DNA from 4 places in the Cupriavidus sp. CER-90 genome. Region 1 is predicted to be linked to each of the others. Evidence: predicted binding sites of a transcription regulator. Region 1 holds the regulator's gene; each other region holds the start of a gene.
What was found. Region 1 encodes LexA, which represses DNA repair genes until DNA is damaged. Its sites were predicted from a motif close to ACTGTATNNNNATACAGT; they were not measured.
Positions count from the first base shown of each region.

Region 2: recA (recombinase RecA) is a predicted target of LexA. The motif match lies at 4,766-4,783, and genes of this name have one in related genera.
Region 3: dinB (DNA polymerase IV) is a predicted target of LexA. The motif match lies at 5,975-5,992, and genes of this name have one in related genera.
Region 4: AC24R4_RS15330 (ATP-dependent helicase) is a predicted target of LexA. The motif match lies at 2,856-2,873, and genes of this name have one in related genera.

Region 1 is NZ_JBYGYM010000002.1:2,853,806-2,861,508, reverse strand. Features, by position in the region: gene AC24R4_RS23695 (asparaginase) at 61-1,071, opposite strand; gene lexA (transcriptional repressor LexA) at 1,306-1,962, shown strand; gene AC24R4_RS23685 (hypothetical protein) at 2,116-2,289, shown strand; tRNA gene AC24R4_RS23680 (tRNA-His) at 2,545-2,620, opposite strand; gene AC24R4_RS23675 (hypothetical protein) at 2,746-3,006, opposite strand; gene dusA (tRNA dihydrouridine(20/20a) synthase DusA) at 3,829-4,833, opposite strand; gene AC24R4_RS23665 (NADPH-dependent FMN reductase) at 5,235-5,798, opposite strand; gene AC24R4_RS23660 (enoyl-CoA hydratase/isomerase family protein) at 5,957-7,036, opposite strand; gene AC24R4_RS23655 (methyl-accepting chemotaxis protein) at 7,151-7,703, opposite strand, start outside.
Region 2 is NZ_JBYGYM010000002.1:789,076-796,778, reverse strand. Features, by position in the region: gene AC24R4_RS14160 (MFS transporter) at 31-1,722, opposite strand; gene AC24R4_RS14155 (DUF4212 domain-containing protein) at 2,030-2,410, opposite strand; gene AC24R4_RS14150 (sensor histidine kinase) at 2,407-3,981, opposite strand; gene AC24R4_RS14145 (response regulator) at 3,994-4,683, opposite strand; gene recA (recombinase RecA) at 4,965-6,026, shown strand; gene recX (recombination regulator RecX) at 6,126-6,593, shown strand; gene AC24R4_RS14130 (DUF2889 domain-containing protein) at 6,997-7,668, shown strand.
Region 3 is NZ_JBYGYM010000002.1:1,370,255-1,377,957, forward strand. Features, by position in the region: gene AC24R4_RS16855 (hypothetical protein) at 201-695, shown strand; gene AC24R4_RS16860 (diguanylate cyclase) at 729-2,555, opposite strand; gene AC24R4_RS16865 (aspartate/glutamate racemase family protein) at 2,724-3,416, shown strand; gene AC24R4_RS16870 (MFS transporter) at 3,434-4,627, opposite strand; gene dinB (DNA polymerase IV) at 4,781-5,953, opposite strand; gene rarD (EamA family transporter RarD) at 6,070-6,975, opposite strand; gene AC24R4_RS16885 (TRAP transporter substrate-binding protein) at 7,113-7,703, opposite strand, start outside.
Region 4 is NZ_JBYGYM010000002.1:1,036,238-1,043,940, forward strand. Features, by position in the region: gene AC24R4_RS15305 (hypothetical protein) at 1-19, opposite strand, end outside; gene AC24R4_RS15310 (LysE family transporter) at 103-756, opposite strand; gene AC24R4_RS15315 (hypothetical protein) at 829-1,419, opposite strand; gene AC24R4_RS15320 (thioredoxin fold domain-containing protein) at 1,606-2,100, shown strand; gene AC24R4_RS15325 (TlpA disulfide reductase family protein) at 2,230-2,766, shown strand; gene AC24R4_RS15330 (ATP-dependent helicase) at 2,917-5,025, shown strand; gene cmdF (tyrosine 2,3-aminomutase) at 5,033-6,637, opposite strand; gene AC24R4_RS15340 (sigma-54-dependent transcriptional regulator) at 6,705-7,703, opposite strand, start outside.

The sequences.
Region 1 (7,703 bases):
AATAGCCCGCGAGTATAGCCCGGAGACCCGGGAATCCGCAAGGCACGCGGCGCAGGTGGCTCAGCAGGCGGCAAAAAGCGACTGCAGACGCCCGGCATCGACGCCGAGCGCGGGGTCGGCTGCCAGCGCCACCAGCAGCAGCACGCGCGCCTTGTAAGGATTGAGGTCGGCCGCCGAGGCAAACAGGCCAGCCCCCGCCGCCGGGCGCGCCGGAATCGACACATGGCCGGCGCCAGTACGTGAACTGCGCACCACTGCCACGCCGGCCGCCGCCGCGTCGGCCAGCGCCGCCAGCAGGGTTTCGTGGACCGAGCCATTGCCGGTGGCGGCCACGACCAGCCCCTTCACACCGGCCGACACCAGTGCATCGACGGCCACCCTGCCCGGCTGGGCATGGCTGACCACGATTTCCACCATCGGCCAGGCCGACGGCACCGGCAAGCACGGCGCCTCCCGCCTGGCCGGCGCACGCGTGAATCGAATATAGGCGTCCTGCACGTAGCCGACCGGACCGGCATTCGGCGAGACAAAGGCATCGACGGCGGACGTATGCGCCTTGGTCACATCGCGCCCGGCGTGGATCTGCTGGTTCAGCACCACCAGCACGCCCAGGCCCCGCGCGCCCGGATGGGCCGCGACACGCACGGCATCGAGCAGGTTCAGCGGGCCGTCCGCCGACAGCGACGTTGCCGGGCGCATCGCCGCAGTGATGACCACCGGCACGGAACACGGCTGCGTCAGGTGCAAGAACATCGCTGTTTCTTCAAGCGTATCGGTGCCGTGCGTGATCACGATGCCGGCCACATCCGGCTGGCCGGACCAGTACGCCACCCGCGCCGCCAGCTGCTGCCAGAGACCGAACGTCATGTCCTTGCTGTCGACCTGCGCGACCTGCTCGGCCTCCACGCGCGCCACATCGGCCAGCGCGGGCACGGCCTGGACCAGTTGCGACACCGGCACGGTAGCCGCCTGGTACTGGGCACTGCTGGCGGGGTCGCCGGACGATCCGGCAATGGTGCCGCCGGTGGCAAGCACGACGACACGGGGCAACGATGAGGAAGACGCTGACATGTAAATAGGCTGGCTGAGGGGTCTGGCCGGGCGGGCGCGGCCCGGGATCTGGCCGACGATTGTAACTGCCGCCCCGCCCCGGCGCCCCCTTGGCAAACCCGCGAAGCCACCGGTGCCGCCGTCGCCCATGTAGAGCCCACTGCGCAAATTGTGCTTGCACTTCACACGATACTGTATAAAATCACAGCATACTGTTTAAACATACAGTGCTTCGGCACGAGAGACCGGCGAACCATGGCGACCCTGACACCCCGGCAGCAGCAGATTTTCGATCTGATCCGCGACACGATCCGCAACACGGGCTTCCCGCCCACGCGCGCAGAGATCGCCGCCGAGTTTGGTTTTTCCTCGCCCAATTCGGCCGAGGAACATCTGCGGGCGCTGGCACGCAAGGGCGTCATCGAACTGACCCCCGGCGCATCGCGCGGCATCCGGCTCAAGGTGGCACGCAGCGATTCGGAACGTTCCGACCAGTTCTCGCTGCCAATGGCAGGCGTGCTGCAGTTGACGCTGCCGCTGGTCGGTCGCGTCGCAGCGGGCAGCCCGATTCTTGCCGCAGAACATATCGACCGTCAGTACCAGGTGGATGCATCGGTCTTCGACGAGCGTCCGGACTACCTGCTGCGCGTGCGCGGCCTGAGCATGCGCGACGCCGGCATTCTGGATGGCGACCTGCTGGCCGTGAAAAAAGCCAGCGAGGCAGCCAACGGCAAGATCGTCGTGGCCCGCCTGGGCGAGGACGTCACGGTCAAGCGCCTCAAGAAACGCGGCGACACGATCGAACTGATCGCAGAAAACCCGGATTTCCAGAACATCGTGCTCCATTCGGGGCGCGACGAGTTCTCCCTTGAAGGTATCGCTGTCGGCCTGATCCGATCATCAGGCTTCTAGCGTGATCGGAGGCGCCTGACAGCGACTCCGGCTCCCGAGACTTAGGCAGCACGGCCGTCTGCCCTGGTCACCCGCTTTGCTTTGCCCATGCCGCCCCGTCCTTGCTGGACGACGGGCGCGGACCACTGCTGTCGCAAATTACGAGGTGTTGCCATGCTGCAATCGAATCCCATCGCTTCCCGCCGCCCGGTCAAGCCGGTCCCGTTCCGGCAAATCAAGGGCGTCCGCGTCTACCAGGGCGCGCAACGTCGCACGATGGTCGGCAACATGGCAGCCATCTGCCGCATGCTGGAACTGGCAGAACCGACCACGAAACTGCTCGACTGAAATCTGGCCGCCTGCCCCGCGGATCAGCGCGCAACTGCATCACTGCGCATTCGCGTCATGCGCAGAACCGGACCTTGTCGAACTCGCCAACGTCCGGTTTTTTTTCGCCCATCGACGGGCTTCGCCTTGGCGTATGCGATCGCAACCGTGATGCCATCAGGCGCCGGTTGCACCAGGCGGAAGGAATGATGGGAAGGGATGCGTGCAAAGCAAAACAGCCACTTGAGTAAGCGGCTGTTTCGTAAGGGAATTCTTTGGGGTGGCTGATGGGACTCGAACCCACGACGACAGGAATCACAATCCTGGACTCTACCAACTGAGCTACAGCCACCGTAGAGATTTTTCGTTGACCGTTGTGTCGATCAGCGAAGAACAAGACTATACAAGCATTCTCTGCTGATGGCTAGTATTCCGCACAAAAAAATTTCGGATTCGCTGGCGGATGGCTTCCGGACTTCATCGGGGGCCCACCCACTTTGCTTCCAGCAGCACGGCTTCCTTGATGGCGGCGATGGTCTCTGCCTCGCTCGGAAAAAGTCCAAGCAAGCGTTTCGACTTGCCATTGAGGACATCGCGCTGCAACGCCTTGCCGGCGTCGATCGATGTGCCTGGGTGCCAGCAATAGCGCGCCGTCCATTTGCCGTCCTGCAGTTGCTCGGCTACCCAGATCACCCGGTAGTCCTCGAAGACTTCACCGAATGGTTCTTCCGCTTCCATTTCATTTCCTCAGGGCTCGCTTCCGTTTCACTGGTTTCGACATCCCCGTCGCACCGCTCGAACCGGCCAGCCCACCTGCTTTTCCCCCACTTGGCGCCGCATCCGTGAAGACACGACTCCCATGCCATGCCGGCTTATGTCGCGGCATTTTTCAGGCGCATCGTAACATGACCTACGCGCCGCTCAACAAGGTATGTCTTAACAATAGCCAGCGCTTGACGTATCGGCCTGCCCCTCAAAAGCGGAGGTCTTGCCCCACCACGGCAGGGTTCTGTCGCAAATAATGCTGTTGGATACTCTTCCCCGAGGGACATTGACCCCCTCGACATTCCCGACAGGCGATCACTCCCGACGAGCATCGCCTGCTTTTTTTTGGTGTTCAGGTACGCCCTGGTTTTATGCGCGATTCGTGCATGGCGTGACCCACGAAAAAAAAGAGCCCGCTCGCAAGCGGACTCTTAAATTAGCGATCTCAATGCCCTGAAGGCACATTCAATGTAGACCCCGAACGCACGGCGCACCATCCGGGCAAACCCACGGTTGCTGTGGTAACAACGAGACGGGGCAGAAAAAAAGCCCGCACACGGCGGGCTCAAAAATCAGTTGAAGAAAGCCCTGTATTCGAGGGCAGGCACAGTGTAAGAACATGCCGCAGGACTGGCGAATTAGGGGAATCCCTTTGCCCACGCGGGTTTCCAGTCACATCAACCGCCGCAAACGCCCTTGGGGCATACATTTGCGGCAACTGCATAGCACGATCGTTCGAAATTAGAGTTTTTCCTCCAGTCCGCCCCGCATACGATCGTCACGTTCGGGGGTCGCTCAGGCCGCCTCCAGCAGGTCTGGACGCAGATGGGAACGCGCTTCTTCGAACAGCGCATCCACGTCGGCCCGGGTGCGGGCAGCGTTCATGCGCCGTGCATCCGACAGCACCCGGCGCCAGCCGCGTCCGCCATAGACTCCGCGATGGAGGCCCAGCATATGCCGGATGGCAGCGCCCATATAGCCGCCCCGCTCCACTAGATTGCCGATATAGGCTTGCATGGCCATTTCGGCGTCCTCGCGCGTCGGAATCGCCGCGTCAACCCCGTAGAAACGGCTGTCCATTTCCGCGAGGATATAAGGATCGTGGTAAGCCTGACGGCCGATCATTACCCCATCCACGTGGCGCAAATGCTCTTCCATTTCGCCATAGGAAACAATCCCGCCGTTAATCAGGATTTCCAGCTGCGGAAATTCTTTCTTCAACTGGTATGCAACTTCGTACCGCAACGGCGGAATTTCTCGATTTTCTTTCGGGCTAAGGCCTTTCAGAATGGCATTACGGGCGTGGACGATAAATGTTTCGCAACCCGCGTCGGCAATAATGCCAACGAAGTCGCGAACAAAGTCATAGTGCTCGATCGTATCGATACCAATGCGATGCTTCACCGTCACGGGCACCGACACCACATCCCGCATCGCTTTGACGCAATCGGCAACCAGCTGGGGCTCCGCCATCAGGCACGCGCCGAACGCCCCGCGCTGCACGCGCTCCGAAGGGCACCCGCAATTGAGGTTGATTTCCTTATAGCCCCACTGCTCACCCAGCTTCGCCGCCTGTGCGAGATCGGCCGGTTCACTACCGCCCAGCTGCAGTGCCACAGGCTGCTCGGCCGCGTCGAAATCCAGGTGCCGCGTCACATCGCCATGCAGTAGCGCGCCCGTGGTGACCATCTCGGTATAAAGCCAGGTGTGCTGGCTCAGCGCGCGATGGAACGTGCGGCAGTGGCGGTCAGTCCAGTCCATCATCGGGGCAACCGAGATGCGGCGCGGATTTGCAGTCATGGGTATGGCGTCGAGGGAGCGTCCGGGTACGGTTCTAGGTCCGCGGACTGAGGAAGACCCGCAAGTATACGCGAGATGACGTTCCTGAGCAGCGCCCCGGATGGCTCGCATCGGGTGCGCGGCATGCGGCCAGTAAAAACGGCGCCCGGAGGCGCCGTTTCTCATGTTGGGCGGGCTGCACTCAGTGCATGAACAGCCAGATCAGGATCAGGACGAAGGCCGGGACGCCGAGCAGCCAGGCGAGAATGTAGGGCATGGTGTTTCCTCCTTGTCTATGTGTTTGAACATGGCTCCACTATAGAAAGCAGGGGTCACTGCCGGTGTCGGGTCTCCCCCGCTTCGCCTTGTAGGACGGGGCTTACCGACGTTTGAATCGGGCTGGCGCGATCGGCGGCCGCCTGTCAGCGTGCGGCGGCGTTGCGGTCGATCCAGGCCGCGAAGGTCGTCAGGTACTTGCTCAGGAAGCCCCGGGTCGAGTCGTTGCTGATGCCGCCCTGCGCGTCGAACAGCTTGTCCACCCCGCTGATATAGGCTTCCGGCTGTTGCAGCACCGGAATATTCAGGAACACCAGCGACTGGCGCAGATGGTGGTTGGCGCCAAAGCCGCCGATATTGCCCGGCGACGCGCTGATCACGCCACCCGGCTTGCCGTCCCAGGCGCTCTCCCCGTACGGGCGCGATCCCACGTCGATGGCATTTTTCAGCACGCCCGGCACCGAGCGGTTGTATTCCGGGGTGACGAACAGGACGGCATCGGCCCGGCGGATACGGTCGCGGAAGGCCACCCATTCCGATGGCGGATTGGCGTCGTCGTCCTGGTTGTAGTGGGACAACTGGCGAATCTCGACGATATCGAGCTTGAGCTGCGGCGGCGCAATCGCGGCCAAGGCCTTGGCCAGTTTCAGGTTCAGGGATTCCTTGCGCAGGCTTCCCACCAGTACGGCGACATCACGAGGATTGCTCATTACGGTTCCTTTCACTGTTCACACACGGTCGAATGGATTCACAGGCCGGCTCCGGCAGCCGGGCCAGCCCTGCCCACACTGTACTTGACTTGCATGGCCGCCGCCGGCCACCGCGCGCAACTGCCGTGCCGATGCGCATGGCGCAGCGGCCGGAGCGACTACGCCAGCGAAGCCAGCGGGTGGTCCTCGCGCCGCCACTTGCTGTCGAAAAACGCGCGCACGCGGCCCGGCGTCACGTCGTCAAGGCGGGCCGGATTCCATTTCGGCTGGTGGTCCTTGTCGATGACCAGCGCACGGATGCCCTCGATGCCATCGCCATGACGGAACACGTCGTACATCATGTCGAGCTCCATGCGCAGTTCGTCTTCCAGCGTCATCGTGCGCGCACGGCGGATCTGTTCCAGCGTGACGCACAGCATCAGCGGTGACCGGCTGCGCAGCGTGGCGGCGGTCTGGGCCGCCCAGTCGCCGGCCGTGTCGCTGACGGCGCTCAGAATCTCCTGCGCCGTGGCGCCGGCAAACAGCGTGTCGATCATGCCGGCATGCTGGGCCAGCGGGCTGGCCTGCGGCACGCACGCCGCCGCGTGCTGACCCGTGAAGGTGGCGATATGGGCCAGCACGGCGTCGCCGCTGTCAAACGCATGCGCCTGCAGCGATGCCGCCAGTTCCGCCATCACATTGGACGGCAGATAGGCATCGGCCAGCTTCGCGTACAGGGCGTCGGCGGCATGAATCACCGTGCCGGTCAGGCCCAGGTACTCGCCGATATGGCCCGGCGTACGCGCCAGGAACCAGCCGCCGCCCACATCGGGGAACAGGCCGATGTTCGTCTCCGGCATCGCCATCCTGGTACGGTCGGTGACGATGCGCAGCCGGGCGCCCTGCGAGATGCCCATGCCGCCGCCCATCACCACGCCGTCCATCAGGGCGATATAGGGCTTGCGGTAGCGGTGGATCAGATGGTTGAGCGCGTACTCCTCGACAAAGAACTGGTCGAGCATCGGGTCGTTGGCGTAGTACGCCTGATGGAACCAGCGGATATCGCCGCCGGCGCAGAACGCCTTGCCGCCCGCGCCGGCCACCACCACCGCATGCACGGCGGCATCGGCTTCCCACTGCTGAAGCGCCTGCGTGATCGCGCGAATCATGTCGAGCGATAACGCATTCAGGGCCTGCGGGCGGGTCAGCGTCAGATAGGCCACACCGCCCTGCACCGCCGTCGATACAAACTCCGTCATATCCGTCTCCGTTCCAGTAGGCGGCAATTTTACGCCACCTGTCTTGCCCGGATTCGATGACGGCGCCGTTTCAGAATCGGCTCATACTCTGTCGAGCCAATGCAGCCCTGGCGATCACGCCAGCCGGAAGGCCGACATCAGCCCTGTCAGCCGCTGCGCCTGGTCTTCGAGCGATCCGGCCGCCGCGGCGGCTTCCTCCACCAGCGCCGCGTTCTGCTGCGTCATGCCGTCCATGTGCGAGACGGCCACGTTCACCTGTTCGATGCCGCGCGACTGCTCGTCCGACGCCGCGCTGATGCCGCCGACGATATCGCTCACGCGGCGCACCGCATTGACGATGTCCTGCATGGCGCGCTCCGCATCGTCCACCAGCGATGTGCCTTCGCGCACATTGGACACCGAGGCGCCGATCAGCGTGCGGATTTCCTTCGACGCCGCCGCGCACCGCTGCGACAGATCGCGCACGTCGCCGGCCACCACCGCGAAGCCACGGCCGTGCTCGCCGGCCCGCGCGGCTTCCACGGCGGCATTGAGCGCCAGGATATTGGTCTGGAAGGCGATCTTCTCGATCACCTCGATGATGTCCACCACCTTGTTGGCGCCGGTGTCGATCTGCTGCATCGTGCTCTGCACCCGCGACACGGCCTGGCTGCCGGTCTCGGCCAGC
Region 2 (7,703 bases), 2.1 Mb from region 1:
TGGATTGCCGCGTCGTTGTCGTGGGGCCGTTCAGTCGTTGGCGTAGATGTCCACGTCCTTGGTCTCGCGGACGAATAGCGCGCCCAGCACGAAGGTCATGGCGGCGATGATGATCGGGTACCAGAGGCCGTAGTAGATATTGCCGTTCTGGGCCACCAGCGCGAACGAGATGGTCGGCAGCAGGCCGCCGAACCAGCCGTTGCCGATGTGATACGGCAGCGACATCGACGAATAGCGGATGCGGGTCGGGAACATTTCCACCAGCATGGCCGCGATCGGGCCGTACACCATCGTGACGTAGATGACCAGGATGACCAGGATCACCAGGACCATGATCGTGTTCATCTGGGCCGGGTCGGCCTTGGTCGGGTAGCCGTGCGCCGTCATCTCGCCGCTGACCGCCTTCTTGAAATCGGCGATCTGCTTCTTGCTGGCGTCGTCGAACGTGCCGTTGCCCACGGTGGCGTCGAAGGCCTTGATCTCCTTGTCACCGATCTTGACCGACGCCACGGTACCGGCCGGGGCGTTCACCACCTCGTAGCTGGCCGATGCCTGGGCCAGCGTCCGCTTGACGATGTCGCACGAGCTGCGGAAGTCGATCTCGCGGGCGATCGGGCTGCCCTGGAACGAGCAGGTGGCCGGGTCGGCCGTCACCACGATCTGGGCCGACTGCTGGGCACGCTCCAGCGCCGGGTTGGCGTAGTGGGTCATCGCCTTGAACAGCGGGAAGTAGGTCAGCACGGCCAGGGCGCAGCCCAGCATGATGATCCACTTGCGGCCGATCTTGTCCGACAGCGAGCCGAAGAAGATGAAGAACGGCGTGCCGATCACCAGCGCGCCGGCGATCAGCAGGTTGGCCGTCTTGGCGTCGACCTTCAGCACCTGGGTCAGGAAGAACAGCGAGTAGAACTGGCCCGTGTACCAGACCACGGCCTGGCCGGCGGTCAGGCCCACCAGTGCCAGGATCACGATCTTCAGGTTGCGCCATTGGCCGAAGGCTTCGGTCAGCGGTGCCTTCGACGTCTTGCCCTCGGCCTTCATCTTCTGGAAGGCCGGCGACTCGCTCATCGACAGGCGGATGTACACCGACATGGCCAGCAGCAGGATCGAGACCAGGAACGGGATACGCCAGCCCCAGACGTCGAAGTTCGGGCCGGTGGCTTCGCGGACCAGCAGGATCACGATCAGCGACAGGAACAGGCCCAGCGTGGCCGTGGTCTGGATCCATGCCGTGTAGGCGCCGCGCTTGCCGTGCGGCGCGTGTTCGGCCACATAGGTGGCCGCGCCGCCGTATTCGCCGCCCAGCGCCAGGCCCTGCAGCATGCGCAATGCGATCAGGATGATCGGGGCGGCCCAGCCGATGGTGGCGTATCCGGGCAGCAGACCGACGATGAACGTCGACAGGCCCATGATCAGGATGGTCACCAGGAAGGTGTACTTGCGGCCGATCATGTCGCCGAGGCGGCCGAACACCAGTGCCCCGAACGGCCGCACGATGAAGCCCGCGGCAAAGGCCAGCAGCGCGAAGATGAATGCCGACGTCGGGTCCAGGCCGGCGAAGAACTGCTTGGCGATGACCGCCGCCAGCGAACCGTACAGGTAAAAGTCGTACCACTCGAATACCGTGCCGAGGGAAGAGGCCAGAATGACCTTTTTCTCTTCCTTCGTCATCGGCGCATTGTGGGCCGCAGGTACGGTCCCCACGTTTTGCGCGTTTGCCATGTGTTGTCTCCTCCGTTTCCGTTCTTCCGTCGAAAATCTTCAGGTCCCCGCCGTCAGGCCCGGGTACGTGTGCACGTACCGGCCCATTGCGCCAAGGTTGGAACGATTGTGGGAGGCGAAACTTACTGAGTTCTGACAGATCGGGGGCAAACCGGGGGGAATCGGTCGGGGTATACGCTAGGCAAACCGGGCCGATGCGCGGCCCGGCGCGTGCTGCATTGCGAGGCATTCCGGGCGCCGGGCGCCCGCTGCCGCGCCGCGGCGCCGTCTTGCGCCGCAGCAAAGGGCGCGGCCCGAGAGGAAACCCTTAGAAGGAGGCGTGGCGGGGTTTGCCGCCGGCGGCGTCAGGTTCGGCGGGGGGCGCCGGATGGGCGTCGGTGCCGGCGTCGATGCCGGTGTCCGTGCGGGCCAGTTCGTGCTCGCGGGCGTGCATCTCGTCGTCGGCGCGATTCATGCGCCAGGCGTACAGCGCGGCCATCAGCACGTAAAGAATCAGCGATCCCTGCGCGGCCATCCAGAACGAAAAGGGCCAGCCCATGAAGTCGAAGCGCAGTTCGCGCGCGAACCAGCTCACGCCGAACGTGATCAGGAACCAGGCCGCCAGCAGCCCCACGATCCATCGCACGTTGTGGTGCCAGGCGCGCCGTTCGAGCGGCGTCATCCGGTCGCGGGGCGTTTTCCTGCTCATGCCGGATTCTCGTCGGGGGCGAGCCGGCGCAGCGTGATGCGCAGGCGCGCGCCGGCCAGCCGCGGGGATGCCTGGTACACGTTGTCGTCGATGGCGACTTCGCCGCCATGCTGCTGCACGATCTCGCGCACGATGGCCAGCCCCAGCCCGCTGCCCTCGGTGTTGGTGCCCAGCACCCGGTAGAAGCGTTCCATCACCCGTTCGCGCTCGGCAGGCGCGATGCCCGGCCCGGTGTCTTCCACGTCCAGGTACGCGAACGGCTCGAAGGCGTCGCTGGCCACGCGCACGGTGGCATGGCCGCCGGCCGGCGTGTAGCGGATGGCGTTGTCCACGAGGTTGTTGAGCATTTCGGTCAGCATCAGGCGGTTGCCGGTGATCATGACGGGGTGATCGTCGGCTTCCAGCCCCAGGTCGATGTTGCGCGCCCATGCCTGCGGCAGCCAGTCCTTGACCACGTCGCGAGCCAGTGCGGCAAGGTCCAGCGGCGCCATGCCGCCGGCGCCGGCCAGGTTTTCCATGCGCGCCAGCGACAGCAGCTGCGTCACCAGGTGCGCCGTGCGCTCCGAACTGCCGGCGATCTGCGCCAGCGACCGCCGCAGTTCCTCGGGCGACTGCTCGCGCTGCGCCAGTTCGGCCTGCATGCGCAGGCCCGCCAGCGGGGTCTTCATCTGGTGCGCGGCATCGGCAATGAAACGCTTCTGTGTCTGCACGGACTGGTCCAGCTGGGCCAGCAGGTCGTTGAACGATGCCACCAGCGGCGTGATTTCCTGCGGCGCCGCGCGTTCGTCGATCGGGCTCGTATCGCCAGGGTTGCGCGAGCGGATGCGCTGCTGGATGGCCGTCAGCGGCGCCAGCCCGCGCGTGAGCCCGAACCACACCAGCACCACGGCCAGCGGCAGGATCACGAACTGCGGCAGGATCACGCCCTTGATGATCTCGTTGGCCAGCCGGGCACGCTTGTCCAGTGTCTCGGCCACCTGCACCAGCACCGGCTGGTTGCCGCCGACGTTTTTCAGATCGACATAGGTATAAGCCACGCGCACATCGTTACCGGCCACGCGGTCGTCGCGCATCGACACCAGTCCGGCATGGCCCTGTTCCTCTTCGGACGGCAGCGGCAGGTCGTGGTCGCCGGCCACGTACTCGCCGCGCTTGCCCACCACCTGGTAATAGATGTTGTCGGTCTCGTCGGCGCGCAGGATCTCGCGCGCCGACAGCGGCAGCTGCAGCGTCACGCGACCGTTTACCTCGCGCACCTGCTGCGACAGCACGATGGCGCTGGCCTCCAGCGCCCGGTCGAACGGCCCATTGGCGATCGACTTGGCCACCAGGTAGGTGACCGCGATGCTCATCGGCCAGAGCAGCAGCAGCGGCGCCAGCATCCAGTCCAGGATCTCGCCGAACAGCGATCGCGGGGCGGGATGGGCCGAGGTTTCCTCGAGATGGGGCAGGGCGTCCGCCAGCGCCGAATCCTCTGCGGCGGCGTCGGCCAGCGTGGGGCGCGCGGCCTCGGGCAGCGGGGCGGCGCCTGCGGCGGGATGGCGTCGCCAGGGCAGGCGCAGCAGGCTCATGGGCGGTTTGCGTCAGCCGTGGGTGGCCATGGCCGGCTGGAATTTCTCCAGGCAGTAGCCCAGGCCGCGCACGGTGGCAATGCGGATGCCGCCCACCTCGATTTTCTTGCGCAGGCGGTGCACGTAGACTTCGATGGCGTTGTTGCTGACTTCCTCGCCCCATTCGCACAGGTGGTCGACGAGCTGTTCCTTCGACACCAGCCGGCCGCTGCGCGTGAGCAGGATTTCGAGCAGGCCGATCTCGCGCGCCGACAGGTCCAGCATCTGGTCGTTCAGGAAGGCGATGCGGCCGACCTGGTCGAAGGCCAGCGGGCCGTGGCGCATCAGCGTGGCGCCCCCGCCGGCGCCGCGCCGCACCAGCGCACGCACGCGTGCCTCGAGCTCGGACAGCGCAAAGGGCTTGGCCATGTAGTCGTCGGCGCCCAGGTCCAGCCCCTTGACGCGCTCGTCCACGCCGTCGGCCGCAGTCAGGATCATCACCGGCAGCATCGCGCCGCGCGCACGCAGCCGCTTGAGCACTTCCAGCCCGGGCATGCGGGGCAGGCCAAGGTCCAGGATCAGCAGGTCGAAACTCTGCGTGGAAAGGGCCGAGTCGGCTTCCACGCCATTGGCGACGTGATCGACGGCATAGCCGGAATGGCGCAACGACCGTGTCAGGCCGTCTGCCAGCACGTCGTCATCTTCGGCGATCAGAATCCGCATGGTTTGTCTCCACCCTTGTCACCTTTTTTGCGCCGGCATCGCCGGCCGCCGGTTTGCGGTGCCGGTGGGGCTTGCCAAGCATACTGTTTTTTTATACAGTACCCGACATTCCGCGCGAGTCGTCCCGGAAGGGACTGCGCAGGGCCGGGACTGGCGAGTCCAGGCGCCAAAAGCCTTCGAAAGCCGCCCGAAATCCATCGGAAAAGGCTTAAAAAGCAGGCGCCACGCCGCATGCGGCCTATTTATACACCAATTGACCACCCATTGACTGAAGGACGACCATGGACGACAAGAAGGCCGGCGCCGGCGTAAGTGCTGAGAAGCAGAAGGCGCTTGCCGCCGCGCTCTCCCAGATCGAAAAGCAGTTCGGCAAGGGCTCGATCATGCGCCTGGGCGATGGCGACGTCGAACAGGATATCCAGGTGGTGTCCACCGGGTCGCTGGGCCTGGACATCGCGCTGGGCGTCGGCGGCCTGCCGCGCGGCCGCGTGGTCGAGATCTATGGTCCGGAATCGTCGGGCAAGACCACGCTGACGCTGCAGGTCGTCGCCGAAATGCAGAAGCTGGGCGGCACCTGCGCGTTCATCGACGCGGAACACGCGCTGGACGTGCAGTACGCCGGCAAGCTGGGCGTGGACGTGGGCAACCTGCTCATCTCCCAGCCCGACACCGGCGAACAGGCTCTGGAAATCACCGACGCGCTGGTGCGCTCGGGCTCGATCGACCTGATCGTGATCGACTCGGTGGCCGCGCTGGTGCCGAAGGCCGAAATCGAAGGCGAGATGGGCGATTCGCTGCCGGGTCTGCAGGCCCGCCTGATGAGCCAGGCGCTGCGCAAGCTGACCGGCACCATCAAGCGCACCAACTGCCTGGTGATCTTCATCAACCAGATCCGCATGAAGATCGGTGTGATGTTTGGGTCGCCTGAAACCACGACCGGCGGTAACGCGCTGAAGTTCTACGCCTCGGTGCGTCTGGACATCCGTCGTATCGGCTCGATCAAGAAGGGCGACGAAGTGGTCGGCAACGAGACCAAGGTCAAGGTGGTCAAGAACAAGGTTTCGCCGCCGTTCCGCGAGGCGTTCTTCGACATCCTCTACGGCCAGGGGATCTCGCGCCAGGGCGAGATCATCGACCTGGGCGTGGACGCCAAGATCGTCGAAAAGTCGGGCGCGTGGTACAGCTACAACGGCGACAAGATCGGCCAGGGCAAGGACAACGCGCGTGAATACCTGCGCGAGAATCCGGACATCGCCGCCGAGATCGAAAACAAGGTGCGTGCGGCGCTGGGTGTGGCCCCGACGAACACCGCGCTGGGCGCGCCGGCCGAGATCGAAGACTGAGGTTGACGCCTGCCGGCAACGAAAGCCGTCGCATGACAGTGCGGCGGCTTTTTTGTTTTTCGTCCCTCTCCTTGCCCCCCAACGCTCTCCTGATTCCTGATGGCCGGAACCCGTCCCCCGCTTTCCCTCAAGGCCCGCGCCGTTGGCTATCTCTCGCGCCGCGAGCACAGTCGCGTCGAACTGGCGCGCAAGCTGGCGCCCCATGCCGAATCGGCCGAAGAAGTGGAGGCCTTGCTCGATGCGCTGGAGCGCGAAAACTGGCTGTCGAATGATCGATTCGTCGATAGCCTGGTCCACCGGCGCGCCAGCCGGTATGGCGCGGCGCGCGTGATGCAGGAGGCGAAGACCCACCAGCTTGGCAACGACCAGCTGCGGGAACTCCAGGACCGGCTGCGCGATACCGAGTTGGAACGGGCCGCCGAAGTGTGGCGCAAGCGATTTGGTGTGCCGCCTGATTCACCCGAAGCGCGGGCCAAGCAGATCCGGTTCATGATGGCCCGGGGATTCTCGCGGAGCGTGATCGGCAAGATCATCCGGGGCGCCGAGGACGGGTACGAGGGCGAGTAGCAGCACGAGTACCAACGGCGAGCCACGGCGGGACCCTACGCCGGGTGGCCATCTGCATACCTGCGTACGCATAAGGGGTATTCGCGCGGCCGTCAAGCAAGTTGTCGTACCACTGATGCAACGCAGCGGTGGGCCGTGTCGGCGGCCGGAAACCCAGGTGTGAGGCCGGTTTGCCGCCATTGTCGTTGCAACAATCGGGGCCAGACAGACTGTCGCGCAGGATGTTCCCGGTCAAAGCAGCGCGGCATGTTAAACTCCATGGGTTATCCGGCCCAGACGGCCGTCCGGCATGCGCCGGGCCGTCCGGACGGAAGAGAAGCCGCGAAGTTTGCCGTAGCGAACCCCGCGCAAGTACTGCCTCCGAATTCCGCCACGTTCAGCCTGCCGCTTCAGCCCCGCAGTCATGCCGCTTTCCCCGCCCGTCAACCGTGCCTTGCGTCATCGCCGTGCCATCACGGCCGAAGCGTATTTGCGGGATGACGGCCTGTGGGACATCGAGGCGCGCCTGACCGACACGAAGCCGCGCGATATCGAGCTGGCCGGCAACCGCATCCGCCCGGAAGGCCAGCCGTTGCACGACCTGTGGCTGCGCGTGACGGTCGATCTGCGCCTGAATATCGTGGACGCCGAGGCGTGTTCGGACTGGGTGCCTTATCCGACGCATTGCGACACGATCGGCCCGGCCTACCGGCAGTTGATCGGCCTGAACCTGACCAAGGGGTTCCGCAAGGCCGTGCGCGACCGGCTGGGCCATGTCGCCGGCTGCACCCATCTCACCGAACTGGCCGGCGTGCTGCCGACCGCCGCCATCCAGGCCTTCGCGGGCGATGTGTTCAAGATTCGCGACGGCGCCGACGACCCCAATCCCGAACCGCCGATGCAGCTCCATGGATGCCACGCGCTCCATTTCGAGGGCGAGGTGGTTCGCCAGTTTTACCCGCGCTGGTATGGTCACCAGCCGAAACCGAAAGCCGGCGCTGCGGCGTCGTCCCCCCAGACCGCGTCACGCGCCGATGCCCCCGCATCAGGTGGCGAAGACACCCTGGCCCACCGGCCCAACGGTACGTCGGGCTGACCGTCACGGTCGGCCCAAGGAAACAGGCGCAAGCC
Region 3 (7,703 bases), 1.5 Mb from region 1:
CGGACATCTCACTACGATTTATCTCAGTTGCCTGCCGCACCGACAGCGTCTTGCTGAAGCTGCATGGCGGCACGGCGGCCAGACACAAATGCAACAAAATTGAGATGGACCATCGCCCAACGAGGCGCTGGCCGATTCGGGATATCCGGTCTTTCCGGTTTTCGGGTGAAGTGACAAACAAGAAGTCTCAGGGGTCAATCATGGATACAACGATCAAGGCGTCGGACGTCTGGTCGCCGGAACGCGACGCAGGCGCCGACCGCGGCCTGTGGAAAAGCACCGTTGCGGCCGCCAACCAGGCACTGGAGGCGGCCAAGGGCATGCAGGCGGCCGTGGGGCAGACGCTCAAGCTGCAGCACAAGATCATGGCGCTGCGCGACGAACTGCATCGCGCCGAAGCCGAGCGCGACATGTATCGCGACCTGCATGCGCGCACCGTCGACGAACTCAACCACACGCTGGACCTGAGCCCTTCCGAATGGCAGCGCCTGCGCGCCGACAACGAGACGCTGCAGATCCGGCATCGCGCCTACAAGCTGCTGGTGCAACACTACGCGCGCGCGGGCACGCCGATCGATCCGGCCACGTTTGCCGAGCAGCGCAGCCGCGTGCAGCAACACATCCTGTTTCAGCGTCGCAAGGGTATTCCGGTGTCGGTCATCACGGCCGACGACATCGCATTCCTGTTGCGCTAGGCAAAACCGCGGCGGAGACGTCCATGAACTGTCTTATCCCTGAACAGATGGCGCCACAGTATTGCCGACCGGCGCATCAGCCGCGCACACCCGGTTACGGCCCGCTTGCTTGGCGGCATATAGACGGCGGTCGGCCGTCGCCAGCATGGCATCGAGTGTCGGGCAACCGTCGCTCACGGCTTCTGCGACGCCAATCGATACAGTGAAATGAATGCGTCCGTCGCCCTCGCCGGGCGACGGCGCATCGGGTGCCGGTTTCACGGGCGTGGCCTGCACGGCGGCGCGCAGCCGTTGCGCCGTTGCCTCGGCATCGGCCAGCGTGGTCTGCGGCAGCAGCACCGCGAATTCCTCTCCGCCAAGCCGCGCAGGCAGGTCGATCTCGCGCAGGTTCCGGCGCAGCACGTCGGCCAGCGCCACCAGCACGTGATCGCCGCTGGCATGGCCCCAGCGGTCGTTCACGCGTTTGAAGAAGTCGATGTCGAGCATCAGCATCGCCAGCGGTGCGGGGGGTGATGCATCGACACGAGCCGGGGCGCCGCCGGCCAGGCTTTCGTCCGCGCCGGCCGCCTCGCCCTCGCGCCGGCGTCGTGCCGATTCCCTGCCGAACGCCTCGCCGAAGTGCCGCCGGTTGGCCAGCCCGGTAAGCGGGTCGGTCTCGGCCAGGCGCTGCAGTGTCTCGCCGGCTGCCACGTAATGGCGGAACAGCAGCGTCACCACGCGCAATGTGACAAACATCAACAGCGGCAGGGCCAGCCAGATCGACAACAGCGGTGTGCTGGTGCGTTGCAGGACCGCGCGCCATACGTCGGCATCGCTGAAGGATTCCACCAGCAGCCACGTACCGCGCTGGCCCACCGGCTGGTAGATCAGATATTGGCCATCCGCGTGCCGCATGCCGGCGCCTGCGTGGAACAGGTCCTGCACGGGAACACCGCGCCAGGCCCGGTTCACATCGTCGGGCCAGTGCATGTCGATGCGGACGTTGTGCTGGCTCGACGCGATGATGCCGCCGCGATAGTCCATCAGGTATCGCGTGGTGCCGGCGTCTTCCGGCACGCCGATCAGGTCGCGCAGACGTGCCAGTTCCACGTCGATGGCCACCACGCCGCGAAAACGGTTTTTCACATAGACCGGAATGCTCAATGTCGTGCGCAACTGCGTGCTTTCGAACTGCGTGTAGACCCGCGTCCAGCGAATGTCGCGCGACGCGTCGCGCTCGGGCAGCATGTCGCGGTAATACGAGATATCGCTGAACCGCCGGAAGAGTGCCGGCGCCTTGTCCGGCGCCAGCGGCGGGTAGGTGACGTAGAGCCCGTTGCTGGAGATATAGCTCACGGTACCGCCGGCATTGTCGTCGTCGCGCAGCCGCAGGCTCAGGCCCAGCACATGGCTGAGCTGACGCGCCGCGTACAGGTCGGCCCGCAGGTCGGCGTCGCGCCGTTCAAAGCCTTCGAGTTCGTCGAGCACCGCGGGCGCCGTGCCGATCACCGGAGAATCGCCAAGCGGCACCTCCATCTGCCAGATACGCTCGTTGCGCTGCGCGAAGGCCCGCTCCACGGCGGGCTCTGCCTGGGCCGCGCCGTTGTCGTAGAGGGTGATCAGTTGCTGCGCATAGTCGCGCACGAAAACGAGCCTGGAGCGTTCGGCGGCGAAGACCGCTTCGCCGCCCAGCGCGCGCAATGTCAGGTCGTGGTGGCGCGATGACAGGACACGGTCGCGCAGCAGGTACAGGTCACGCGCGCCGACGATGAGCATCAGCAGCATCGCCAGGCTGAAGCCGACGATGACCACGCGCTGCGGGTGCATGAGCGCCGCGCGCGGCAGCCAGCGCGGCCTCGGCAGCAGTTTGCGCCATGACATCGATCGTCTCCCCGGCAAGGCCCGCCCACGGGACGGGTAGTAAAACGGCGACTTTTACCTGCTACATCGACGGCGGGCACGCCAGGGCGTGGCGCGCCGGCTCAGTGTAGTGCAGCCGCGCGGCGCATGCCATCATGAAAGCCTGACAACCATCAAGGGGGATTTCTCATGCCACGGCACATCGGTATCGCTGCCTGTTCCGCCGAAGGCGCGGCACTGTGCTATCGCACGATCTGCATGGAAGGGGCCGGATTCCTCGGCGCGCACGGACATCCGGAAATTACGATGCATACGCCATCGCTTGCCACCTATGTGGCCTGCCTGGAGCGCGGCGACCTGCAGGGCGTGGCGAACCTGATGCTGCGTTCGGCGTACAAGCTGGCCGCGGCCGGCGCCGATTTCGTGATCTGCCCCGACAACACCATCCATGCGGCGCTGGACCTGGTGCGGCCCACGTCGCCGCTGCCGTGGCTTCATATCGCCGAGGTGGTGGCCGACGCCGCCGTGGCACGCGGCTTCCATCGGCTTGGCATCACCGGCACGCGGTGGCTGGTGGACAGCGAGGTGTATCCGGCCGCGCTGGCCGCACGCGGGCTGGAAGCGGTGCGCCCGCCGGTGGAAGACCGCGCGTTGATCGACCACGTGATCATGAACCAGCTGGTGCCCGGCATCGCCACGCCTGAAGGGGTAGCGACGTTCCGGCGCGTGATCGATGACCTGCGGCACAACGGTTGCGACGCCGTGGTGCTGGGCTGCACCGAGATTCCGCTGATCATCGACGACGGCAATTCATCGTTGCCGACGCTCGATTCAACCCGCCTGCTCGCGCGCGCGGCATTGCAGCACGCAGTGGCCGCGTAGCCCCCCGGATTGGCCGATCAACGACGTTCCGTGCGGAAGTACAGCAGCGCGATGGCGGGCAGGGCGAAGCCGATCCAGCTGGCCAGGGGCCAGCCCGCACGCGCATAGGCCCACGCGCCCACTGACGATCCAATGGCGCCGCCCACGAAGAAGATAGCCATGTACAGGCCGTTGAGGCGGCTGCGGTGTTCGTCGGACAGCGAGAAGATTGCGCGCTGGCCGATCACCAGATTGGTCGACACCGCGAAGTCGAGCAGCACGGCAGCCACCGTCAGCGACAGCAACGACAGCAGCGATCCCTCCGTACCCACCCGGCTCAGCAGGAACGATGCCGCGCCCAGCACCAGTGCCAGCGCGGTCATCTGCCGGCTGTGGCCACGGTCGGCGTAGCGGCCCGCCATCGGCGCGGCAATGGCACCGGCCACACCGACCAGCGCGAAGATCGCGATACCGGTCTGCGACAGATGGAACGCGGGCCCGGCCAGGTACAGCGGCGTGGTGGTCCAGAACAGGCTGAAGACGCCGAACATGGCGGCCTGGTACGCGGCCCGGCGGCGCAGGATCGGCTGGGTACGCAACAGATGGCTCATCGAGCCAAGCATCTGGATGTAGTTGACGCCCGGCGCCGGCCGGCGCTGCGGCAGCTTGCGCGCCAGCACGATGCCGAGCAGCACCATCGCCACGGCCGACGCCGCGAAGATCGCGTGCCAGCCGAACAGGTCTGACACCAGGCTCGACACCGGACGCGCCAGCATGATGCCCATCAGCAGTCCGCTGGTGACATTGCCGACCGCACGGCCGCGCGCATGCTCGGGGGCCAGGTGCGCCGCGAACGGCACCAGCACCTGCACCGCCACCGAGCACAGTCCAATCGCGCAGCCCGCCACCAGGAACACGCTGGCATGCGTGGCCAGCGCCGCCGCCAGCAGGGCCGCCGCGCAGCCGCCCACCAGCGTCAGCACGAGCTTGCGGTTTTCGACGATATCGCCCAGCGGCACCAGCAGCAGCAGGCCCACGCAGTAGCCGATCTGGATCAGCGTGACGATCAGGCCGGCAATTTCCGGCGACAGCTGCAGCGCGCGTGCAATCGGCCCGACCAGCGGCTGGGCGTAGTACAGGTTGGCGACGATCATGCCGCAGGCCACGGCCAGCAGGGGCGTGATCCAGGCGGCCGGGGCGGCGGTACGTTGGGCGGGAGCGGCGGTTGTCATGGGGCGCGCGTGGGCGGAGGGTGGGGCGTGGCGCTCTCGAGCTCTCGATGGGGCGCCCGTCGAAGCCGCCGATTCTACCGGGAGATAGATAGGGCCGTATGACGTGGGGGTTTTTGGCCTCGGGTCGGCCCGATTCGCCCGGCGGAAGGCCGTTCAGCCTTCCGCCTCGTCGTCGAAGCGGAATTCCTCCTGCACCGGCGCGGGATCGTCGCCTTGCTCGGCCGCCGGGAGCAGGGCGCTGACGCGCACGCCCAGCAGCCGGATACGCCGCTCCAGCGGGATCCGCTTCAGGCACTCGGTGGCACCGCGCCGGATCATCGCGCCATCGGCGGTATGGGCCGTCATGGTCAGGTCGCGGGTCACGGTGTGGAAATCGTCAAAGCGCAGTTTGATGCCCACCGTGCGGCCCACGTATCCCTTGCGGCGCAGGTCGTCGGCCACGCGCATGCACAGCCGGGTGAACTGCTCCGACAGCACGGGGCGATCGGTACGCGGGTGCAGGTCGCGCTCGAACGTGGTTTCGCGGCTCATCGACTTGGGCTCGGAACTGACCACCACCTGGCGGTCGTCGCGGCCATGGGCCACTTCCACCAGCCAGCCCGCGTAATTGCGGCCGAAGTGGGCCTGCAGCAGCGCCAGGTCGGCCTCGGCCAGGTCTCCCACGGTGTCGATGCCGATGGCCTGCAGCTTCTCCGCGGCCTTGGGGCCGATGCCGTTGACCTTGCGCGCCGGCAGCGGCCAGATGCGCGTGGGAATATCGGCCGGGGTCAGGATGGTCAGCCCGTCCGGCTTGTCCAGTTCGGACCCGATCTTGGCCAGGAGCTTGTTGGGGGCCACGCAGATCGAACACGTCAGGCCTGTCGCTTCATGGACAGCCGCCTTGATGCGGGCGGCTACCTCGTGCGCCTCGCCCTCTATATCACTCAAATCGATATATATCTCGTCGATCCCGCGATCTTCTATTTGTCCGGTGAATGTTCGGACGGCTGCCTTGAAGAGTCCCGAGTAGCGGCGGTAGGCGTCGAAGTCAGTCGGCAGCAGGATCGCGTCGGGCGCCAGCTTGGCGGCCTTCATCATGCCCATGGCCGAGAACACGCCAAGGGCGCGGGCCTCGTAGGTGGACGTGGTGACCACGCCACGCCCCACATAGTCACGCAGCCGGGCGTAGCGGCGCGAGCCGTCGGGGAGTACCTCGGGCACCGCATTGCGGCCGCCGCCGATCACGACAGCCTGGCCACGCAGGTCCGGATAGCGCAGCAGTTCCACCGAAGCGTAGAACGCGTCCATGTCGAGATGGGCAATGCGCCGGGGAGCGTTCGGGGGCATGAGCGTGGAGAGGCGATCGATACTGTATATCCGTACAGTATAGTGTGGCGACGTTGTTTCCGGAATAGCGCGCGGTTGCCACGTATATTCACATCACGGATAGAAGTGGCTATTTTTTAAGCCAGTTCATTTTTCGCACGGATGGATCGCTTCGCATTCAGACGCGTGACCAGCAAACCCTCGGCCGCGTAGATTGCCAGCGAGATCCAGATCAGGGCATAGCCGATCTGCTTCTGTGCCGGAAACGGCTCGTGGTAGAGCCAGATGCCAAGTACCAGCTGAATGGTCGGCCCCGCGTATTGCAGCAGGCCGAGCAGCGACAGCGGGATACGGCGCGCGCCGGCGGCAAAGAACAGCAGCGGCACCGCCGTGAGCGGGCCGGCCAGCAGCAACAGTATCTGCGTACCCGTGCCTGCGCTGCGCGTGGTGTCGTGGCCGGTCAGCAGCAGGAAGCCCAGCGCCGCGGCGGCCAGCGGAAACAGGATCAGCGTTTCCAGCGACAGGCCTTCGAGCGCCCCCAGCGCGCCGGTCTTGCGCAGCAGACCATAGCCGCCAAACGACGCCGCCAGGCCCAGCGCAATCCACGGCAGTTGTCCGGCCGACCACGTGAGCCAGAGCACACCGGCCGCCGCGATGGCGATCGACAGCCACTGGCCCGGGCGCAGCCGCTCGTGCAGCAGCAACACCCCCAGCAGCACACTGAATAGTGGATTGATGAAATAGCCCAGGCTGGCATCGACCACGCGATCGGCCGACACCGCCCAGATATAGAGGAACCAGTTGCAGCACAGCAGCCCCGCGCTGGCCGCGAAGTTCAGGATCAGGCGCGGATTGGCCGCCACGTCGCGCAGCCAGCCGAAATGACGGCGCCACAACAGTATGGCCCCCAGGAATACCAGCGACCACACCATGCGGTGCAGCAGGATTTCCAGCGGCGCCACGCCGTGCAGGGACTTGATATAGAGGGGCAGCAGGCCCCAGATGATGTACGCCAGCAAGGCGTAGAAGATGCCGAGTTGCATGGGAATGTTCCCGGTAGAGTCCGGTTGTGGGGCGGATTCTACCGGGGTGTGGGCAGGCGCGTGGCGCCATGAAAAAACCCGGCCGGAGCCGGGCTTGTCGTGAGCGAAATGGCCGAATGGCCAAATCATCGGTTCGCTTACAGCTTGCGCGCGTAGCTGAACTGCGCGAACGCCTGCTCGGCCACGTTGAACCAGGCGGCCTCGTTGTTGCGGAACACGCGCCAGTCGTCGTAGATCTTCTTGAACGACGGGTTCTTGGCGCTTTCGTCGGCGTACGCTTCCTGTGTGGCCTTGAAGCAGGCTTCCATGATCTCCTTCGAGAACGGACGCAGCTTCACGCCGCTTTCCAGCAGGCGGGCCAGCGCCTGCGGGTTCACGGTGTCGTACTTGGCCATCATGTTGGTGTGCGCCTCGATGGTGGCCGTTTCCAGCGCGCGCTTGTAGAGCGCCGGCAGCTTGTCGTACTCGGGCTGCGATGCGTAGAACGACAGCTGCGCGCTGCCTTCCCACCAGCCCGGGTAGTAGTAGTACGGCGCCACCTTGTAGAAGCCGAGCTTTTCGTCGTCGTACGGACCCACCCATTCGGCCGCGTCGATCGTCCCCTTTTCCAGCGCCGGGTAGATGTCACCGCCGGCAATCTGCTGCGGCACCACGCCCAGGCGTGCCAGCACCACGCCGGCAAAGCCGGCCACGCGGTACTTCAGGCCCTGCAGGTCGGCCACGGTCTT
Region 4 (7,703 bases), 1.8 Mb from region 1:
TCAGGGGGACATCGTGCATCGGGGGCTCCAGGTACGCCGGGTCACTCCCCATTGAAGCAAACGCTGCCGCACTACGCCAGCCATTCGGCCGCCGGCGTGGCTTCAGGTGTGATGCCGGCGCACAAAGAACAGCGCGGTGCCCACGGCCACCAGCACGCCGCCGAAGAAGCGGTTCTGCCAGCGCACGGCGCGGGCGTTGCGGAACAGGCCCTGCATGCGCGACGCCAGCAGCGCGTAGCCGTGCATCACGATCAGGTCCACAAAGCACATCGTGGCGGCCAGGATGGCCAGCTGCACGCCCAGCGGATGGCCCGGGTCGATGAACTGCGGCAGTACCGCCACCATGAAAATGATGCCCTTCGGATTGGTGACATTGGTCAGCAGGCCCGTGGCAAAGCGGCGCCGACGGCTCATGACCGCGGTGCGTACTACGCCGCCCTCACCGTTGGCGCCTTCCTCCGGGGTGGTCTCCACTTTGGATCGCCATTGCTGGACGCCCAGGTAGATCAGGTACATCGCGCCAATCGTCTTGACGACCAGGAAGGCTTCCTCGGACGCCAGCAGCAGCGCGCCAAGGCCACCGCCGGCCACCAGCAGGATGATGACCAGGCCGGTCTGCAGGCCCAGGATCGTCGTCGACGTCTTCTTCAGGCCATACGACAGGCCATGGCTCATCGACAATACCGCGCCCGATCCTGGCGAAACGGCGATCACCCAGCACGCGGCAAAATAAGCCAGCCACACTTCCCAACGCATCCCTGCACTCCTGAAGGTAACAACGGTTAACGGCTAAAAGCGGTTCAATCGGATCAGGCGGTCGAGTCTGCCTCAGAACGGGTGGAATCCGGTCAGGAACTGTTCGACCTGCTCGGCCTGGCGCGTATCGCGGGCGGCATCGCCCGCTTCCAGCACCACGGCCTGGTAGACGCGGGCGCCCGACGCCACCAGCCGCGCGGTCAGGCGGCGCGGCGCCTTGTCCTGTGGCGATACGCCGGCCACCGACACTTCCACGCCGGCGAGCGACACGGGCGGCTGGGCCGCCGACATCACCGTGACGGGGTGCGCCTGGGCCGGTGCCCCGGGGTGCGCACCCAGGTTAGCCACCAGTCCCGCCTGCATGGCGTCCATGGCTTCGCGGCGCATGGCGGCATCGTCGCTGGGCAAGGTCACCACGCCCACCGCGAATAGCGTGCCCTCGATATTGGCGGCATCCATGGTCATCGGCAGCTTGTGGCCGGCAATCGATACATCGCGCGCGGCGCTGGTCGGCTTGGCCGGATACATGGCGGTGTACTTGCCGTCGTTCGAGACGATGGTCCGCCAGTCATAGCGCGGCGAGCAGCCGGCCAGCGCCAGCCACAGCAGGGCGAGCAGCGGCAGCCGGCAATGACCGGGGCGAAACAGGCCGGGACGGGACAAGCTGGACGAACCGGGCGGACGGGGGCGGAGCGTGGATGGGGGCATCGGCATGGGCGGCGCATTCGTGCGCAAGCCGGTATTATCCGGGAAGCCGCCCGCCCGCGCATGTCCGACCCGTGGCTTTCATCCCATCGTCCCTTGCCGACCACCCAGGCGCCGGCCGGCCCGTTTTCCCGTGAGGTGACCATGCCCTTCCGTTCCCTGCCCCGCCTTGCCGCACCGTGGCTGGCCAGCCTGGCCGCCGTGGCCGGCTTCAGCGCCGTGGCCGGCACCGTGCACCTGCCTCCGGTGACCGATATTGGCGCCCAGTCGGCCGCAGCCGCCAGGCAAGGCGAGCCGCTGGTGGTACTGGTCAGCCTGCCCGGCTGTACCTATTGCGAGACGGTGCGCCGCAACTATCTGGGCCCGCAGGTGGCGGCCGGGGACATTGCCGCGCGGGAAATCGACATGACGGCCGATACGCCGATCCGTGACGTCGATGGCACCATGACCACCGCCAAACGCTGGGCGCAGGCCCACAACATCTCGGTCGCCCCGACCGTGATGTTCCTGGACCCGCACGGCCGCAACCTGGCCAAGCCGCTGCGCGGCATGCAGCCCGATTTCTATGGTGCCTATCTGGAGCAGGCCATCGACGAGGCCCGTGCCAAGGTGGCCGCCCGGCCCGGCGCGCCGCAGTAGCGCCGGCACACGCTTCCCGATTGCGGCCAATTGCCGCAGCGCTGGCGGGCTTGACCGTCCACGATGCCGGCTTCCACGCCCGGCAGTAGAATAGCCGCTGTCCGATGGCTGTCCCGGTACCGTTATCCCATGTCCAATACTGCTGCTTCCGCCACTTCCCCGCGCAAACGCTGGCCGCTCGCCGTCGCGGTCGTGATCGTCGCCCTGCTCGGCGTCTTTGGCTATCGCGCCATGTCGCCAGCCAGCAAGGTGCCCGATGCCACGTTCACGCTGCTGTCGGGCCAGAAAGTCAGCACGGCCGATCTGAAGGGCAAGGTCTACCTGGTCAACTTCTGGGCCACCAGCTGCGCCACCTGCGTCAAGGAAATGCCGCAGATGATCGACACCTACAAGCAGTTCAAGGACAAGGGCCTGGAATTCGTGGCCGTGGCCATGAACTATGACCCGCCGATGTACGTGGCCAACTACGCCAAGACGCGCGAACTGCCGTTCAAGGTGGCCATGGATTCGGACGGCTCGGCGGCCAAGGCCTTTGGCGACGTCCAGCTCACGCCCACCACGTTCGTGGTCGACAAGAACGGCAAGATCCTGAAACGCTACGTGGGCGAGCCCGAGTGGGATGCGCTGCACAAGCTGCTGGACGGTGCGCTGGCCAGCGCCGCCTGATTGCCTTCCGTCCCGGTCGAAAAGGTGCCCATGCGGCACCTTTTTTGTTGCCCGCACGCCGCGCAGGCACGTGCGGCTTGCCAGTCGAAGCTGTATGGATATACAGTGGGCGCCAGATTTTTCTCAATCCTCCCCTCTGCCCTTCCCGCTGTGCTACCGGATCTCGCCCCTGAAGCCGACGTGCCCGCCGACCTCTCCCCCGAGACAGGCGACGCGGCTGCCTACCTGTCCAAGCTCAATCCGGAGCAGCGCGCCGCCGTGGAATATGCCGGCGAGGCGCCGCTGCTGATCATTGCCGGCGCGGGCTCGGGCAAGACCAATACGCTGGCGCACCGCGTCGCGCACCTGGTAGTGGGGGGCGCCGACCCGCGGCGCATCCTGCTGCTGACGTTTTCGCGCCGAGCGGCGTCCGAGATGGGCCGCCGCGTGGAGCGCATTGTCGATCAGGCACTGGGCATCCAGTCCGGCGCAGGGCGTGCGGCGCTGCAGTGGTCGGGCACCTTCCACGCCATCGGCGCCCGGCTGCTGCGCGAATACGCCGAGACGCTTGGCCTGGCGCCGAGCTTCACGATCAGCGACCGCGGCGATTCGGCCGACCTGATGCACGTGGTGCGCCACGACCTGGGGCTGTCCGAGCAGGCGTCGCGCTTTCCGCGCAAGGAAACCTGCCTGGCCATCTATTCGCGCGTGGTCAACACCCAGCTGCCGATCGAGATGGTGCTCAAGACCCAGTTTCCGCGCTACGCGATGTGGGCCGACGCGCTCAGGACGCTGTTCGCCGGCTATGTCGAGGCCAAGCAGAAGCAGCAGGTGCTGGATTACGACGACCTGCTGCTCTACTGGGCGCAGGCCATGACCGAGCCCGCGCTGGCGCAGGACATGGGCGCGCGCTTCGACCACGTGCTGGTCGACGAGTACCAGGACACCAACGCGCTGCAGGCGTCGATCCTGCTGGCGCTGAAGCCGCAGGGCCGCGGCCTGACCGTGGTGGGGGACGACGCGCAGTCGATCTACGCCTTCCGGGGCGCCACCGTGCGCAACATCCTCGATTTCCCGACGCAGTTCACGCCGGCGGCCGAACAGGTCACGCTGTCGCAGAACTACCGTTCCACGCAGCCGATCCTGCAAGCCGCCAACGCAGTGATCGGCCTGGCGGCCGAACGCTTCACCAAGGACCTCTGGTCGCTGCGCGAGTCGGCTGAAAAGCCCGGCGTGGTGGTGGTCAACGACGAAGCCGACCAGGCGCGTTTTGTGGTCGAGCAGGTGCTGGCGCGGCGCGAATCGGGCCTGGCGCTGATGCAGCAGGCGGTGCTGTTCCGCGCGGCCGACCACAGTGCGCAGGTCGAAATCGAACTGGCCCGGCGCAATATCCCGTTCGTGAAGTTCGGCGGCCTGAAATTTCTGGAATCGACGCACGTCAAGGACGTGATGGCCGTGGTGCGCTGGCTGGAAAACCCGCGCGACCGCATGGCCGGCTTCCGCACGCTGCAGCTGCTGCCCGGTATCGGGCCAAAGACCGCCGCGCGCGTGCTCGAAGGGCTGGAAGCGGCCACCGAGCCGCTGGTGGCGCTGGAGGCCTTCGAGGCCCCGCCCGCTGCCGCGCCCGCGTGGGACGACCTGCTGACGCTGGCCCGCACGCTGATGGCGCCCACGTCGCCGTGGCCGTCGGAGTTCGAGCAGGTGGTGGCGTGGTACGCGCCGCATCTGGAGCGCATGCACGACGATGCCGCCGCGCGCCAGGCCGACCTGCAGCAGATCGAGCGCATCGCGGCCACCTATGCGTCGCGCGAGCGCTTTCTGACCGAACTGACGCTGGACCCGCCCAGCGCGTCCAGTGACGAATCGGGCGTGCCGTCGCGTGACGAGGACTACCTGATCCTGTCCACCATCCATTCGGCCAAGGGCCAGGAATGGAAGGCCGTGTACGTGCTCAACGCCGTGGACGGCTGCATGCCGTCCGACCTGGCCACCGGCACCACCGAGGAAATCGAGGAAGAACGCCGCCTGCTGTACGTGGCCATGACGCGCGCGCGCGACCACCTCGACGTGATCGTCCCGCAGCGGTTCTACGTGCACAACCAGGTGGGTTTTGGCGACCGCCACGTCTACGCGTCGCGCACGCGCTTCCTGCCGAACCGCGTGATGCCGAATTTCTACAGCCGGTCGTGGCCGCCCCCGCCGATGCCGGGCGAAGGGCAGGACAAGGCGTCCTTGCCGCAGGTCGATCTGGCATCCCGCATGCGCAACATGTGGAAATAGGCGGCCATCAGGCCAGCGCCACCCCCGCCTGGCGCACTACCTCCACCAGCGCCCCGTCGCGCAGCAGCGCGGCCACGCGTTCGATCTCGTCGGTCATGTAGCGGTCCGTGTCCAGGAACGGCACGTGTTCGCGCACGAAGGCGAAGACGGCGCGGCCGGCTGGCGACAGGTGCTCGACCGCGCCGGCCAGTTCCGCCGCCTGGCACGCGGCCAGCAGCTCCAGCGCCAGGATGTACTGGTTGTTGTCGAGGATACGGCGCGCGTTGCGGGCCGAGATCAGCCCCATGCTGACCACGTCCTGGTTGTCGCCGTTCGACGGCACGCTCTGGATGCTGGCCGGGCTGCAGATCGTGCGGTTCTCGGCCACCAGCGCCGTGGCCGGGTACTGGGCGCCGGCAAAGCCGCACGACAGGCCTTCGTTGGCGGCGGCCAGGAAGGCCGGCAGGCGATTGTTCAGGTGCGGGCTCAGCAGGCGGTTCAGACGGCGTTCGGCCATCACGCCCAGTTGCGTGGCGGCGATGGCCAGGAAGTCCATCGCGAAGGCCACCTGCTGGCCGTGGAAATTGCCGCCGTGGAACAGCGCGTCATCGTCAAAGAACAGCGGGTTGTCGTTCGACGAATTGAGTTCGCGCGTCACCACGTTGGCGCAGTGATCCAGCGTATCGCGCACGGCACCGAGCACCTGGGGGATGCAGCGCAGCGTGTAGGCCTTCTGGATGAACACGCCCGTGCCGGTGTTCTTTTCGTCGCCGGCGCGATGCTTCATCTCCGCGCTGAGCGTGTCGTGCCCGGCCAGCCGCGTCGAGCCGGCCAGCAGCGCGCGCAGGTTGGCGGCGGAGCTGACCTGGCCCGGGTGTGGCTTGGCGATGTCGTGGCCGTGCGCCATGAACGCATCGGCCGATGCCGACAGCCCTTCCAGCGCCAGCGCCGCAATCGCTTCGGCCTGCCGGACCTGCGCGCGCAGCGTCTCCAGCAGCAGGCACGACACCCCGGTCATGGCGGAAGTGCCATTGATCAGCGCCAGCCCTTCCTTGTACGCCAGCGTGATCGGGGCAATGCCGTGCTGTCGCAGCACGTCGGCAGTGGGCGCCGTGCCGCCATCGGCGGTCAGCACCTTGCCTTCGCCAATCAGCGTGATGGCCACGTGCGACAGCGGCGCAAGGTCGCCGCTGGCACCGAGCGATCCCACCTGCGGCACGGCCGGCGTGATGCCGGCGGCCAGGTATTTGAGCAGTTGCTCGATCACAACCGGGCGCACCGCCGAATAGCCGCGCGACAGCGCGTTGGCCCGTGCCACCATCATGGCCCGCACTTCATCGCGCGAGAACAGCGGCCCCACGCCGGCGCAGTGGCTGCGCAGCAGGTTTTCCTGCAGCGCGCGGCCGTGCTCGATATCGACCCAGTTGTGGACCAGTTCGCCAAACCCGGTGGACACGCCGTAGATCGGCACATTGGTGGCCGCCACTTGCTCGAAGCGGGCCCGGGCGTCGCGCACCTTGTCGAGCACGTCGGCAGGAACTTGCGCGGTCAACTTGCCGTGGGCGATGGCGGCGACGGCTTCGGGGCGGAGCTGGTAGCCGTCGATGGCGGCTTGGGATGCGGTGTGGGTCATGGGGCGTGCGGTAGGGATTCAAGGCCGGGCGAGAGTGTACCGCGCCCGATTCGCCCTGCCGCAGCCGTTACAGTCCGTAGCGTTTGATCTTGTCGTAGAGCGTCGCCTTGCCCACTTGCAGCAGATCGGCGGCCTGGCTGACGGCGCCGCCCGTGCGCGCGAGCGTATCGGCGATCACGGCGCGCTCGTAGCGTTCCATCCGCTCGCGCAGCGGAATCGATTCGTCGCCGCCTTCGGCCTTGCCGGCATGGCCGCCCTCGGGCACGCCCAGCACCAGGCGGTCTGCCGCGTTGCGCAGCTCGCGCACGTTGCCGGGCCACGGGCGTTGCATCAGCTGCTGGCGCTGCATCTCGGACAGGATCGGCGCCGGCCGCTGGTAGCGCACGGCGGCCACCAGCATGAAGTGCTCGAACAGCGGCACGATATCCTCGCGACGCTCGCGCAGCGGCGGCAGCGGAATCGTCACCACATTGAGGCGGTACAGCAGATCCTGCCGGAACGCGCCCTGCGCCACCAGCGACTCCATGTCGCCCTTGGCGGCGGCGACGATGCGCACGTCGATCGGCAGCGATGCGTTGGAGCCCAGCCGCTCCAGCGTGCCTTCCTGCAGCACGCGCAGCAGCTTCACCTGCAGCGCCAGCGGCATGCTCTCGATCTCGTCCAGGAACAGTGTGCCGCCCGACGCATGTTCGAGCTTGCCGATGCGGCGCTTGCCCGCGCCCGTGAACGCGCCCGCCTCGTGGCCGAACATCTCGCTTTCGAAGATCGATTCCGGCACCGCGCCGCAGTTCAGCGCGATAAACGGCGCGTCGCGGCGCGTGGACAGCGCGTGCAGGCTGCGCGCCACCAGTTCCTTGCCGGTGCCGGTCTCGCCGTTGATCATCACCGGCACATCGGTTTCGGCCACATTGGCGATCAGCCCGCGCACCTGGGCAATGGCCGGCGACCGGCCGATGATGCGCGTGCCGGCCGCCGGGCCGGCCAGTTCACGGCGCAGCGCCACGTTTTCGAGTTCCAGGGCGCGGCGCTCCAGCGCCCGGCGCACGGTGTCGGTCAGGCGGTCCGC